Regions from separate parts of the Actinomadura sp. NPDC049382 genome, predicted to be linked through region 2. Evidence: predicted binding sites of a transcription regulator. Region 2 holds the regulator's gene; the other holds the start of a gene.

Region 1 (7,321 bases), on a different contig from region 2:
AGGCCCTCCAGCTTGCCCGACAGCCCCTCCAGCCGGCCGTCGACGCCGTCCAGCCGCCCGTCCAGCCCGTCGAGCCGGCCGCCGACGCCCTCGACCCGGCCGTTGACCGCCTCCAGCCCCTGCTCCATCCGCTCGGCCATCTCGCCGAGCGCCTGGTCGACCCGGGCCGTGACCCCGTTGATCGAGTGCTCCAGCCGCTCGGACCGGTGGCCCAGCTCGGCGAGCGACTTGTCCAGCCGGTTGAACCGGACGGACGCGGCCTCCATGCTGCCCTGGAGCTTGTCGAGCCGCTTGGTCATCTCGTCCATGCGCTGGGACGCCTGCTGCGTGGCGTCCGTGATGTGCTGCGCGGAGTCGAGGACGGCCTGGATGCGGGTCAGGCCCTCGTCGACGTTCTCGGCGACGACGCCGACGTCGGCCCACAGCGCCGGCAGTTCGGCGACGGGCTTGACCCGCTCGCCGAACGACTCGATGTGCTCGGCCAGTCCTTCGGCCCATTCCGGGGGCTTGCCGGACAGTTCGTCGACCTGCCCGCGGACGCTCTCGAGCTGCCCGGTCAGCCCGGTGAGCTCCCGCTCGCGGACCTCGCGGAGCAGCCACTCCATGCCTTCCAGCCGCTGGCGAATCTCGTCCAGGACCTGACCCTGTGAGCGCTGTTCATAGACGTGGTCCTGCGCCGCACGGGCGAGCAACTCCCGCATCCGATCCGAGACCGGTTGACCTCCCGTCTGCAGGAAGTTGTGATTCGTTTCCACCCGATGCTCCTTCGTGTGCCGGCGCGACGAAATGACGCACGGCAAATGAATCTCTGAGGTGGCCACTGTAGTGCGTGTGAGGGACCGCTAAAACGGGTAGCAGAGAAGATTGCGAGTTCTGCGGAATGCGCCTGTTATCCGGCTGGGGCGGAAAGTGAGAAATAGCCGGGAGCGGGGTTGGTCACCGCTACGCGGCAATCGCCTTGATCGTCATGATGTGGCGGGGATGCGCGGTCGCCGGGGACGGTGCCGTGTCCGTACATCTCGTCCAACATCGGCAGTTCCCGAACCGGGCGCGGCGGCGGCCCGCCGGTGCGCGGCCGCGGCCGCGAGGCGGCGCGGGGCGGATTCAAGCCCTATTTCGGAGGGTATTCCGCGGCGCCGAAGTCCCGGCCGGTGAACCCGTCCCGGTGTTTTCGGGCGCGTCGGTCCCGGCGCGCCGATTCGGGGCCGGAGCCGCCGCGTTGCCGGGCGCCCGCAATCCCTGGTGGACGCGATGCCGGAAAACGCCGATGATTTGCACCGCCGTGGCGCGTCGCCCGGCCCCGCTTGGCGTTGCCCGGCCGCGCGGAAGATCTTTGGGCACGGTTGCCGGGCGGCCCCGCTCCGGGCGGGTCAGCCGCCGGGTCAGCCCGCCGGGGGAGCGGGCGCGGCGGGGCGGGCGAGTAGGGCGACCGGATCGCGGCCGACCCGGGTGACCACGAGCGTCGCCTCCGCGGCGCCGTGCCCCGGCCGGCGCCCGGCGAAGCCGAGGTCGCGGCGCAGCCGGTCGACGTCGACGGCCGAGCCGCGCTTCTTGACCGTCAGCACCCCGACCTCGCGGCGGCGCAGCTCGGCGCGCAGGCGCTTCACCGAGAACGGCAGGACGTCCTCGATCTCGTAGGCGGACGCGAACGGCGTCGGGAACAGCCGGTCGGACGTGATGTACGCGATCTGCGGATCGGCCAGCCCGCCGCCGACCAGTTCTGCCACCTCGCCCACCAGATGGGCGCGTATCACCGCTCCGTCGGGCTCGTATAGGTAACGGCCCCATGGGCGGACATCGGGGCCGTCCGACACTTGCGGGGTCAATGTCCAGACCTGCGGGTCGGTGTCGGACGACAGCAGCGTGGCCCGGCGGCCGACGTCCCCTGCGAGCGACCCCAGCCAGAGGGCCGCCTCCTTGACGTCGCCGTGGACCGACACCCACTCGGCTTCTGCGCCGTCCGGGACGGCTTCATGCGGGATGCCGGGCGCCACCTTGACGCACGCTCCAGGGACCTTCTGTGCTCTGTCCAGGACGACGTCGAGCGGCGGCTCGTAGGAGCGCGGGTCGAAGACCCTGCCCCGTGCAGTGCGGCGCCCGGGGTCGGCGAACACCGCGTCGAAGCCGTCCAGAGCGGCCTCAGTCGCGTCGCCGACGCGCACGGACGCGTCGAGGCCGAATTCGGTCACGTTCGCCTGCGCCACCTCGGCCGTCAACGGGTCGAGTTCCACGCCCTCCCCGGTGAGGCCCGCGCGCCCCCGCGCGATGAGGTCGGCCCCTATCCCGCAGCCCATGTCCAGCACACGCGCGCCGTCCAGCCGGTCGGCGAACCGTCGGGCTCTGTGCGCCGCCACACTCGCACGGGTGGACTGCTCAAGGCCCGCCTGCGTGAAGTACATGCGGTCGGCGTCCGGGCCGAACTTGGCCCGTGCCCGCTCCCGGAGCCGCACCTGCGTGAGCGCCGCTGCGACCAGCGCGGGATCGTGTCGTTCGCGCAGCCGCGTCGCCGTGGCGAGCAATCCGTCCTCGCCGACGTCCGCCGCCGCCGCCTCGCCGAGGAGTGCCTGGCCGGAGGGGGTGCGCAGGGCCCGGAACGACGCGATGTCCATGGAGCGAAGTTAGCGTCGGGTGAACGGCGCCCGGTGCCTCCGTGTCCGTGTTGACGGGCTCCCGAGCACGGAATAGTCTCCATGACTGGCACTCTCGTACTGAGAGTGCCAACAACAGCGACAAGGTCGGTCTGGCACCCGCGACGGCAGGCCGGTCCAGGGTCGCCTCTTCTGTCACATGTGCTGGCCGGTCATCCGTGGCCGGCCGAGGACCAATCGAAGGGGAGGTCAGATCGTGACGACCGCCACCAAGGTTGTTCTCAAGCCGCTTGAGGACCGCATCGTCGTCCAGCCGCTTGAGGCCGAGACCACCACCGCGTCGGGCCTGGTGATCCCGGACACCGCCAAGGAGAAGCCCCAGGAGGGCACCGTCCTTGCCGTTGGCCCGGGTCGCGTCGACGACAAGGGCGAGCGCGTCCCGGTCGACGTCAAGGTCGGCGAGGTCGTGCTCTACAGCAAGTACGGCGGCACCGAGGTCAAGTACAACGGCGAGGAGTACCTCGTCCTCTCGGCCCGCGACGTGCTCGCGGTCATCGAGAAGTAATCACCGAGACGTGATGCACCCGCCCCGGTCGGCGCCGCCTTCGGCGGGGCTGCCGGGGCGGATCGCGTAATAGAGGAGTATCCGCATGGCGAAGATCCTGGAGTTCGAGGAGGACGCTCGCCGGGCTCTTGAGCGCGGCGTCAACGCTCTCGCGGACGCCGTCAAGGTGACGATCGGCCCGCGCGGCCGCAACGTCGTCATCGACAAGAAGTTCGGCGCGCCGACCATCACCAACGACGGCGTCACCATCGCCCGCGAGGTGGAGCTGGAGGACCCCTACGAGAACCTCGGGGCCCAGCTCGCCAAGGAAGTGGCGACCAAGACCAACGACATCGCGGGCGACGGCACCACCACGGCGACCGTCCTCGCGCAGGCGCTGGTCCGGGAGGGCACCCGCAACGTGGCCGCCGGCGCGTCCCCGCTCGCGCTCAAGCGCGGCATCGACGCCGCCGCCCAGCACGTGTCCGACCAGCTGCTGAAGTCGGCCCGCGAGATCGTCGAGAAGGACGAGATCGCGCACGTCGCGACCATCTCCGCGCAGGACCCGCAGATCGGCGAGCTGATCGCGGAGGCGTTCGAGAAGGTCGGCAAGGACGGCGTCATCACCGTCGAGGAGGCCCACACCATGGGCCTCGAGCTGGAGTTCACCGAGGGCCTCCAGTTCGACAAGGGCTACCTGTCGCCGCACATGGTCACCGACCACGAGCGCATGGAGGCCGTCCTGGAGGACGCCTACGTGCTCATCGTGGACGGCAAGATCTCCAACGTGCAGGAGTTCCTGCCGCTGGCCGAGAAGGTCGCGCAGACCAAGAAGCCGCTGCTCGTGGTGGCCGAGGACGTCGAGGGCGAGGCCCTGGCGCTGCTCGTCGCCAACAAGATCCGCGGCACCTTCACCTCCGTCGCGGTCAAGGCGCCGGGCTTCGGCGACCGCCGCAAGGCGATGCTGGGCGACATGGCCACCCTGACCGGCGGCCAGGTCGTCAGCGAGGCCATCGGCCTCAAGCTCGACTCCATCGGCCTGGAGGACCTCGGCCGCGCCCGCCGGATCACCGTGACCAAGGACGCCACCACCATCGTCGACGGTGAGGGCTCCGCGGACGAGATCACCGCGCGCGTCAACCAGATCAAGGTCGAGATCGAGAACTCCGACTCCGACTGGGACCGCGAGAAGCTGCAGGAGCGGCTGGCCAAGCTGGCCGGCGGGGTCTGCGTGCTGCGGGTCGGCGCCGCCACCGAGGTGGAGCTGAAGGAGAAGAAGCACCGCCTGGAGGACGCCATCTCGGCGACCCGCGCGGCGATCGAGGAGGGCATCGTCTCCGGCGGCGGCAGCGCGCTGGTGCACGTGGCCAAGGAGGGCTTCGACACCCTCGGCCTGTCCGGCGACGAGGCCACCGGCGCCGAGGCGGTCCGCCGCGCGCTCAACGAGCCGCTGCGCTGGATCTCCGAGAACGCCGGCCAGGAGGGCTACGTCGTCGTCTCCAAGGTGCAGGCGCTGCAGGCCGGCCACGGCTACAACGCCGCGACCGGCGAGTACGGCGACCTGATCGCCCAGGGCGTCATCGACCCGGTGAAGGTCACCCGCTCCGCGGTCACCAACGCCGCCTCGATCGCGAGCATGCTGCTCACCACCGAGGCGCTCGTGGTCGACAAGCCGGAGGAGGCCGAGGAGGCCGCCGGCGGCGGCCACGGCCACGGCCACGGCCACGGGCACGGCCACTGACCCTTCCCGCGTCCCGGCCGGGGCCGTCCGCCCCGGCCGCGTGGGAGAGGCCGCGCCGGCTCGACCGGCTCCGCGACCCCCGTCCACCCGGTGGACGGGGGTCGCTGGCATGTACCCGAATGGGAAGTTCTTTATCCGGTGGGCGGTTTGATCTTTCGTGACGCGTGGCAATGAAATGATCGCATGACGTAATATTCCCAGGTTCGTTCCAGCACTGTGACCATTCCGTTGTCAACGACGGGGCAGACACGCCCGGCGGCGCTGGGCATCATGCTTGACGTGACCGAGGGATGCTTCGCCGGGACCATGACCGCGCGCGCTGCCGAACCCTCGGGAGGTCCGGCCCCGCCACCGCCCCGTGACGCCGCCCGCGACACCGGCCGCGGGACGCGGGCGCTGCGCGCGGCGGACGCCGCCGACGGCGACCTCAAGGAGCTGACGAACCTCGCCGTCCAGGGCGATCCGGGCGCCATTGAGGTCCTCATCGCCGAGGTGCGCCCCATGATCGTCCGGTACTGCCGGGCCCGGCTCGGCCGGGTGTCCGGGCAGTACCACATCGCCGACGACGTGGCCCAGGAGGTCTGCATCGCCGTGCTGTCGGCCCTGCCCCGCTACCGGGACATGGGCCGCCCCTTCGCCTCGTTCGTCTTCGGCATCGCCGCGCACAAGATCGCGGACGCGATGCGCAGCGCGGTGCGCGCCGCCGTGCCCACCGAGGACCTGCCGGACGGCCCCGACGACCGGCCCGGGCCGGAGGAGACGGTGGTCCGCTACATCGAGGCGCAGCGGGCCCGCGACCTGCTCACGCGGCTGCCCGAGCACCAGCGCGAACTGGTGCTGCTGCGCGTCGTCGCGGGGCTGTCGGCCGAGGAGACCGGCAACGTGCTCGGCATGTCCGCCGGCGCCGTGCGGGTCGCGCAGCACCGCGCCCTGGCCCGGCTCCGGGCGATGGCGAGAGAGGAGTCGATCGCTTGACGGAGCGAGGCCCCCTCACCGGCATCGGGGGCGCCCCGAATCCGGCCGAGCCCTCGCACTCCGGTGATGCCCCGGCCCCGGCACCGGCCCATGCCCGCGCCCCGGCCGGTCCGCCGGCCGCGGACCTGGCGGCCGTCCGCCGCACCGACGCCCTCATCGAGTCGCTGGCGGCGCGGCGTCCGCCCGCGCCCGCCGCCCCGCACCCGGCGCCGCCCGCGTGCGCGGGTGACGATCCCGACCCGGCGGTGCGGCTGCTGCACGCGCTGATCATCGACGTGGACGAGCAGACCGCCGACCCCGCCCCGCCGGCGCCGCCCGCGCCGTCCGGGCCCGGCCCGCGCCGCCGCGGGTCCCGCACGATCGTCGCCCTCGGCGTGGCGGGCGCCGTCCTCGCCAGCACCGGCGTCGCGGCGGCGGGCGGCGGCGCCGACCGCTCCACGGGCGCCGCGCCGGCGCCGCGCGCGTCCGAGCACGCCGCCCCGGCCGCCATGCCCGCCGCGGGCGACGCCGACGCCGCGACCCGCGCCCGCCCGCAGGAGCCGTCCGCCGCGCCGGCGCCCGTGCCGGAACCGACGAGGACGGGCAGGCCGTCCCGCGGCGGGGAGCGCGAGGACATCACGCGCCTCAAGCGCCGCCTGGACGACCTCTTCCCGCCCCGGCGGCACCACGAGCGCCGCCCGGAGGGCCCGGTCAGGATCACGCGCGCGGCCCCGTCCGACCGCCCGGAGGCCGCGCCCGGCGACGACCCCGTCCTCGATCTGGACGACCTGGCCGCGCTGCGGCGGGAGGCGGAGCGCCGCACCGACCGCTACCGGGCACCGCGCTGGGACGACTGATCCCGGCCGGCGGCCGGGCCCGGCGGGCGCTAGTTCTCGTCGCGGCCCTCTTCGCTGTCGATCACGCCGTCGACGTAGCCGCGGGCGTACTCCCAGCTGACGTAGTCGACGGGATCGGGGGACAGGGCGGGCTCGTGGACGCGGGGGAGCCCGGCGTCCAGCAGGTGGCGCAGGTTGCCGTGCAGCAGTTCCCAGTCGATGTAGTGGAGCTTGCCGCAGTCGCCGCAGTCGACGGTGAGGCCGCGCACGCCGAGCGGCTCCAGCAGTGCACGGAAGACCTCCAGGTCGGCGAGGTCGGCCAGCACGTCCTCCCGCTCCGTCACGCTGAGCGGAGCGGCCTCGTCTCCGGGGTCGCCGAGCGCCGCCGCCGGATCCTCCGGGTCTCCGGCGAACGGGTCGAGCGGTGCGTCATCGTGCACACTCCCACGCTACTGCCGGAGCCCCCGAAAGGTGCACCCCCCGGTCTCCTCTGTGCGCGAACAATTACGCGGAGTGTCCGCCGGGCGGGGGAATGCTCAGGGGCGTCCGGCGTGTTTCCTGATGTCATCAAGGCCACGCGGCCGCAGCGTGCAAGAGCCCGCGCCGGTGCGGGCGAACGCCCTACCATGGGGACAGGGTCCTTGTGACCTGGCCCGAT
Region 2 (7,321 bases):
CGCTCCGCCGCCCCCGACGGCTGGGAGCGGCTCGACTTCGCGTTCCGCGCGACCGTCGGCATCGACAGCGCCTCGCTGGAGGTCGAGGACGCCGATGGCGGCCGCCGCACCGCCGTCCCGCCCGGGCAGGCCATCGGCAGGATGGACGAGTTGCGCCGCGTCATGTACCGCGCCGGCAAGGGCGCCTGGTTCACCGCCCGCCTCCAGATCGAGCGCTCCGGCCGGTTCAGCGCCGAATTCGACTACGACGGCGAACCGGACTTCACCCCGCCCCTCACCGCCTCCGCCTACGCCCAGGACCTCGACCGCTTCCCCCGCACGGCCGCCCACATCCCTGACTGGCTCCGCGCGAAGCTCGACGAGTCCTGAGCAGGCGGTCGGGCGGGGCAGACTTGAAGGGTGCCCTCGACGCTTCCCGACGGAGATCCCGTACCGGCCGACGGCGCGCTGCCCGGCAGTGCGCTGGACGGCCTGGGGGACCGCCCGTTCGCCTTCTACGTCCATGTGCCCTTCTGCGTGACGCGGTGCGGGTACTGCGACTTCAACACCTACACGGCGACGGAGCTGGGTCCGGGGGCGAGCCGCGACTCCTACGCCGACACCGCCATCGGCGAGGTGCGGATGGCCCGGCGCGTCCTCGGTGACGCGGATCTCCCCGTGGAGACGGTCTTCGTGGGCGGCGGTACGCCGACGCTGCTCCCGCCGGGCGACCTGGGGCGCGTCCTGGACGCCATCGACGCCGAGTTCGGGCTCGCTCCGGGCGCGGAGGTGACGACGGAGGCCAACCCCGAGTCGGTGGACGAGGCGTACGTGGCCAAGCTCCGGGAGGCCGGGTTCACCCGCATCTCCTACGGGATGCAGAGCGCGCGCGAGCACGTCCTGGCGGTGCTGGAGCGCACCCACACACCCGGGCGCGTCCCGCAGGTCGTCGAGTGGACGCGCAAGGCGGGCTTCGAGCACGTCAACCTCGACCTCATCTACGGGACGCCGGGGGAGACCGACGACGACTGGAGGGCCTCCCTGGAGGCGGCCCTCGCGTCCGAGCCCGACCATGTGTCGGCGTACGCGCTGATCGTCGAGGAGGGCACCCGCCTGGCCGCCCAGGTGCGGCGGGGCGAGTTGACCGCGCCGGACGACGACGCCATGGCCGACCGCTACCTCATCGCCGACGAGATGCTCGGCGGCCACGGCCTGCACTGGTACGAGATCTCCAACTGGGCGTCCGACCCGGCCGCCGCCTGCCGCCACAACATGCTCTATTGGACGGGCGCCGACTGGTGGGGCGTTGGCCCGGGGGCGCACAGCCACGTCGGTGGAACCCGCTGGTGGAACGTCAAGCACCCTGCCGCCTACGCGTCCCGCCTGGCCGAGGGCACGACCCCGGCCCATGCCAGGGAGATCCTCACCGACGACGACCGCCACATCGAGCGCGTCATGCTCGAACTACGCCTCGCCCAGGGCTGCCCCACGACCCTCCTGGACGACAAGGCCATCCGCAGAGCGATCGACGAGGGCCTGCTAGAAGCGGCCCCCTACACAGAGGGCCGAGCCGTCCTGACCCTCAAGGGCCGCCTCCTGGCCGACGCCGTAGTCCGCGACCTCACCTAGCAGCGAACCCCGGCCACCGACCACGGGCAGGCACGCGGAGCGAGCGCCGGCGAGCGCAGCGGGCCTGCCCGCCGAGCCGGTCGACCGCAGCGCCACGAGGAGACCCCGCACGGTCACAAGAACCAGAACCGTGGCGTGAGGATCGACCGGCTCGCAACGGGGGTTCCAGGGGGTCGCCCCCCTGGGTCACACAGTCACGAAGTCGATCAGTTCCTCCACCCGGCCCAGAAGGGCGGGTTCCAGGTCGGTGTAGCTGTTGACCGAGTTCAGGATCCGCTTCCAGGCGGCGCCGGTGTCGTCGCCCCAGCCGAGTTCGGCGATGACGCCCTCCTTCCACGGGATGCCGCGGGGGATGCGGGGCCAGGCGCGGATGCCGACGGCGGCGGGCTTCACCGCCTCCCAGATGTCGATGAACGGGTGGCCGGTGATCAGGACGTGCGGGGACGACACCCGCGCGGCGATCCGGGACTCCTTGGAGCCCTCCACCAGGTGGTCGACCAGGACGCCGAGGCGGCGGTCGGCGTCCGGGCCGAACTCCTCGACGATCGCGGGCAGGTCGTCGACGCCTTCGAGGTACTCCACGACGACGCCTTCGACGCGCAGGTCGTGGCCCCAGATCTTCTCGACCAGCTCGGCGTCGTGGACGCCCTCCACGTAGATGCGGCTCTCCTTGGCGACCTGGGCGCGCAGCCCCTGGACGGCGATCGAGCCGGACGCCGACCGCGCCGGCCCCTTGGGCGCCGCGGCGGGCCTGACCAGGGTGACCGGCTTGCCGTCGATCAGGAAGCCCGCCTTCGCCAGCGGGAACACGCGCCGCTTGCCGAACCGGTCCTCCAGCGTGACGCCGAACTTGTCGCAGCCGACGACCGCGCCGCAGAAGCCGCTGCCGGGGTCCTCGGCGACGAGCCCCGGCTCGGCCGGGACCTCCGGGATCTGTCCCTTGCGCGGCCTGCGCCAGTCGCCGGCGAGCACGTCGTTTCCGTAGTCCTTACTGCGCACGGGTCCGCACATTAACCCGGCGGGAGGGCCGGGCGGCGTCGCCCCTCGTCCCTCGGCGTGGCGCCCGCGTCCGATACGGATAGGATCGCGCCGCCGTGCGGGGAGTGCGCGGGCACTCCGATCGGGGGTGCGGGGCCGTACAATTGGCACTCTAGAGTATGGAGTGCCAGCGGAACGGCCGACCGGACGAGGGAGGTGACGCCGTGCTGGACGACCGCAAGCTCGCCGTCCTGCGCGCCATCGTCGAGGACTTCGTCTCCACCAACGAGCCGGTGGGGTCGAAGGCCCTGGCGGACCGGCACAACCTCGGTGTGTCGCCCGCGACCATCCGCAACGACATGGCGGTGCTGGAGGAGCAGGGCTACATCACCCAGCCGCACACGAGCGCCGGGCGCGTCCCGACCGACAAGGGCTACCGGCTGTTCGTCGACCGGCTGTCGACGATCAAGCCGCTGTCGGTCGCCGAGCGGCGCGCGATCGAGACGTTCCTGTCCGGCGCCTACGACCTGGACGACGTGGTCAGCCGCACGGTGCGGCTGCTCGCGCAGCTCACCCGGCAGGTCGCCGTCGTGCAGTACCCGTCGCTGACCCGCTCGTCGGTGCGGCACGTCGAGCTGGTCCCGGTCGCCGAGGGGCGGCTGCTGCTCGTCCTGATCACCAACACCGGGCGGGTGGAGCAGCGGGTCATCGAGACGCCGGGCGCGATCTCCGAGGAATCGATCGGGCACCTGCGGGCGTTGCTCAACACGTGCCTGGACGGGCTCGGCCTCGGCGACGTGCCGACGGCCGTCGCCGACCTTCCGGAGAAGGTGGGGCCGGACGAGCGGCCGGTCGCGGCGGCGGTGCTGTCGGTGCTGCTGGAGACGCTCGTCGAGAAGCACGAGGAGAAGATCGTTTTCGCCGGGGCGGCCAACCTCGCCGCCGTCGACTTCTCGCAGAGCCTGCGGGAGGTCCTGGTGGCGCTGGAGGAGCAGGTGGTGCTGATGAGGCTGCTCGGCGAGACCGGCGACTCCTCTACAGTTACGGTGCGGATCGGCACCGAGAACCCCGACCTGGGGCTCCGATCGACCTCGGTGGTCGCCGCGGACTACGGGGTCGGCGACCTCACCTTGGCCAGGCTCGGAGTACTCGGGCCTACACGCATGGATTACCCCAGCACGATGGGAGCGGTACGGGCAGTGGCACGCTACGTGGGACAGATCCTGGCGGGGTCGTAAGGTGGCGAACGACTACTACGCGACCCTGGGGGTCCGGCGCGACGCCAGCGCCGACGAGGTGAAGAAGGCCTACCGCCGGCTGGCGCGGGAGCTTCACCCGGACGTCAACCCGGATCCGGAGACCCAGGAGAAGTTCAAGGAGATCACCCAGGCGTACGAGGTGCTCTCCGACCCCAAGAAGCGGGAGATGTACGACCTCGGCGCGGACCCGTTCGCGTCCGGGGCGGGCGCGGGGGCCGGCGGGTTCGGCGGGGCCGGGTTCCCGTTCAGCGACATCATGGACGCCTTCTTCGGGACGGCCACCCAGCGCGGCCCGCGGTCGCGGGCGCGGCGCGGCCGCAACGCGACGCTGCGGGTCGAGCTCGACCTCGCCGAGACCGCGTTCGGCACGACCCGCGAGCTGTCCATCGACACCGCGGTGGCCTGCGCCACCTGCGACGGGTCCGGCTGCGCGCCGGGCACCCACCCGGAGACGTGCGAGACCTGCCATGGCCGCGGCGAGGTGCAGCAGGTCCAGCGCTCGTTCCTCGGCCAGGTCATGACGGCGCGGCCGTGCCCGGCGTGCGGCGGGTTCGGGTCGGTGATCCGCAACCCGTGCACCGAGTGCTCGGGGGACGGCCGGGTCCGCACCCGGCGCACCGTCAAGGTGAAGATCCCGGCCGGGGTGGAGAACGGCATCCACATCCAGCTCGCCGGCGAGGGCGAGGTCGGCCCGGGCGGCGGCCCGCCCGGCGACCTGTTCCTGGAGATCGTGGAGAAGCCGCACCCGATCTTCGAGCGGGAGGGCGACGACCTGCACTGCACGGTCGAGATCCCGATGACGGCGGCGGCGCTCGGCACCAGCGTCACGATCGAGACGCTGGACGACGCCGAGAGCGTCGACATCAAGCCCGGCACGCAGTCGGGGCAGGTGATCACGCTCTACAACCGGGGCGTCCGGCACCTCAACGAGAGCGGCCGCGGCGACCTGATGATCCACGTGAACGTGGAGACGCCGGGCCGGCTCGACGAGGAGCAGGAGGAGCTGCTCCGCCGCCTCGCCGCCCTGCGCGGCGAGGAGCGCCCGCCCGGCAAGTTCGCCCCCGGCCAGCGCAGCGGCGTGTTCTCCCGCATCAAGGACGTCTTCAACCAGCACTGAAGCGAGGTGGCGGCGGCCTACCGGGAGGGCCGCCGCGGCGGTTCCGAGCATTGAGAGGCCCACATGAGCCCGCCGGTGTTCCTCGCCGGGGCGGACGCGCTGGAGCGCGGCACGGTCGTCCTGGACGGCCCCGAAGGGCGGCACGCGGCGGCCGTGCGGCGGCTGCGGCCCGGTGAGCGGGTCGACCTGACCGACGGTGCCGGCCTGCTGGCCGAGTGCGTCGTCACCGCCGCCGACCGCGCGTCCCTCACCCTGGACGTGCTGGCCCGGCACCGGGAACCGCCGCCCGCGCCGCGCATCGTGGTCGTCCAGGCGCTCCCGAAGGGCGAGCGGGGCGAGCTGGCCGTCGAGACGATGACCGAGGTCGGCGTGGACGTGATCGTCCCGTGGGCGGCGGAGCGCTGCGTCACCCGGTGGCGCCCGGAGCGCCGCGACAAGGCCCTCGGCCGCTGGCGCGCGACCGCCCGCGAGGCCGCCAAGCAGGCGCGGCGCAGCCGGCTGCCCGAGGTGCCGGAGCTGGCGTCCACCGAGGACGTCGCCGCGCGGGTCGCCGCCGCGTCACTGGCCCTCGTCCTGCATGAGGAGGCCGAGGCGCCGCTGAGCGGGGTGGAACCGCCGGCGGACGGCGACATCGTGCTCGTGGTGGGCCCCGAGGGCGGCATCACCGAGGCGGAGCTGGAGCGGTTCGCCGCGGCCGGCGGCCGCCCGGCGCGGCTCGGCCCGACCGTGCTGCGCACGTCGACGGCCGGGGTGGCGGCGGGCAGCGTGCTGCTGTCCGCCACCGGGCGCTGGTAGCGCGACCCGCCGGGCCCGTCAGGGCGTGGTCGCCGGGCCCTCCTCGCCGGTTCCCGCGGCCGGGCTCGTCGGCGCCTGCGTGGGCGCGTCGGTGGGCTGCGAGGTCGGCGACGTGGTGGGCGTCGACGGCGGCGGCGAGGTCGGCGCCGTCGTGGGCGTCTCGCTCGGGCACGGCGTGGTCGGCTGCGTCGGCGTGTCGGTCGCACCCGGCGAGGCGGGCGCGGTGCCCGCGGGCGGCGGGATGCGGCACGACGACAGCCCCGGCGACGAGCTGGGGATGGTCGTCGACGAGGCGGACGGCGCACCGGACGAGCTGCTGCCCGCCGCGGGCGGCTCGGGGAACTCGGGGTTGCCCGGGGTGCTCGCGCGGTCGCCGTCGGTGTTGTTCTGCCCGCCGCCGGACGGCCGGCTGTTGCCGACGGACTGCTGGATGAGGTCGATGGTCTGCGGCGCCGTCACGCCGAGCCCGGCGATGACGACGGCGGCGGCGACGGCGAGCACGGGCCGCGCCCAGCCGACGGTGAACCGGTCCAACCCGAACCGGGCGGGTCCGAACCGCCCGAGACCGAACCGGCGGCTCTGGCCGTCGGCGACGCGGGCCCGGATGCGTTCCAGGCCGTCGCCCGCGGGGTTGACCGTATCCGCCTCCGCGTGCAGGGCGCGGCGGAGGATCTCGCCGTGCTCGTCGTGGGGGTCGGTGGTCATGTGAACTGCTCCAGGACGTTGCGTAGCGCGGTCATCCCGCGCGCCGTATGGCTCTTGACGGCGCCGCGGGAGATGCCCATCGCGTTGGCGATCTCCGCTTCGGACAGGTCCGCGTAGTAGCGGAGGACGAGCGCCTCCCGCTGGCGGGCGGGGAGCCGGCCGAGCGCGTCGATCACCGCCGAGCGCTCCAGCTCCCCGATGGCACCGGCCTCCGCGCTCGGCGCGTCGGGCAGCCCCTTCGGGGCGTACTTCTCGACGACGGCGCGGTGCCGGAGCACCGATCGCGACCGGTTCACCACGGACTGGCGCAGGTAGGACAGGGCCTTGTCGGGGTCGCGCAGCCGCCGCCAGCCGCCGTGCATCGCGACGAAGGCGTCCTGGACGACCTCTTCGGCCGTCCCGGCGTCCCGTACGAGCATGGCCGCCAGGCGTACCAGCGAGCGATAGTTGGCGCTGTAGAGCGCGGTCACCGCCTGATCGGCGTCCCAGGCGACGGCCACCGCCCCCGCCGTGCCCCTGGCCACGAGGGTCTCGGTCACGTCAGTACGACGCGCGCCCTCGTCGCCCGGTTTACGAAAGGGCATGTCCTGATCCGCCTCGGTCACCTGTCCGCCGCCTTTGCCGGCCCCGGCCGTCCATTCGGACGGGCGCCCTCGGGGTGGCACGAATGGGGCGCGCCCGCCCGTCCGGAAGCGCGCCGCAAATGCCTGCGGGCCGGGGGGTGCGCCTTGAGCTGACAACCTTAACCAGTGGCCGGTCGGAATGGTGACCGCAACCGGGAGGTCGGTCGCCGGAAAGCCTATCCGGGCGCGGGGCGGCGCGGACCGCGATCGCGCGGGTCCCGATAGGATTCCGGGGC

The links. The regulator HrcA, encoded in region 2, represses chaperone genes, less so after heat shock. The targets are predictions, from matches to a motif close to TTGGCACTCTCNNNNNGAGAGTGCCAA.
Positions count from the first base shown of each region.
Region 1: the regulator HrcA is predicted to act here: its motif matches at 2,695-2,721, upstream of groES (co-chaperone GroES).

Region 1 covers NZ_JBFARO010000044.1:2,138-9,458, forward strand. The annotation lists gene AB0K34_RS24495 (apolipoprotein A1/A4/E domain-containing protein) at 1-755, opposite strand, end outside; gene AB0K34_RS24500 (class I SAM-dependent methyltransferase) at 1,383-2,609, opposite strand; gene groES (co-chaperone GroES) at 2,842-3,153, shown strand; gene groL (chaperonin GroEL) at 3,239-4,873, shown strand; gene AB0K34_RS24515 (sigma-70 family RNA polymerase sigma factor) at 5,153-5,848, shown strand; gene AB0K34_RS24520 (hypothetical protein) at 5,845-6,684, shown strand; gene AB0K34_RS24525 (DUF5319 domain-containing protein) at 6,714-7,103, opposite strand.
Region 2 covers NZ_JBFARO010000013.1:87,576-94,896, forward strand. The annotation lists gene AB0K34_RS11665 (antitoxin YezG family protein) at 1-369, shown strand, start outside; gene hemW (radical SAM family heme chaperone HemW) at 400-1,608, shown strand; gene AB0K34_RS11675 (DUF3097 domain-containing protein) at 1,795-2,607, opposite strand; gene hrcA (heat-inducible transcriptional repressor HrcA) at 2,811-3,824, shown strand; gene dnaJ (molecular chaperone DnaJ) at 3,826-4,962, shown strand; gene AB0K34_RS11690 (16S rRNA (uracil(1498)-N(3))-methyltransferase) at 5,026-5,757, shown strand; gene AB0K34_RS11695 (hypothetical protein) at 5,776-6,462, opposite strand; gene AB0K34_RS11700 (SigE family RNA polymerase sigma factor) at 6,459-7,001, opposite strand.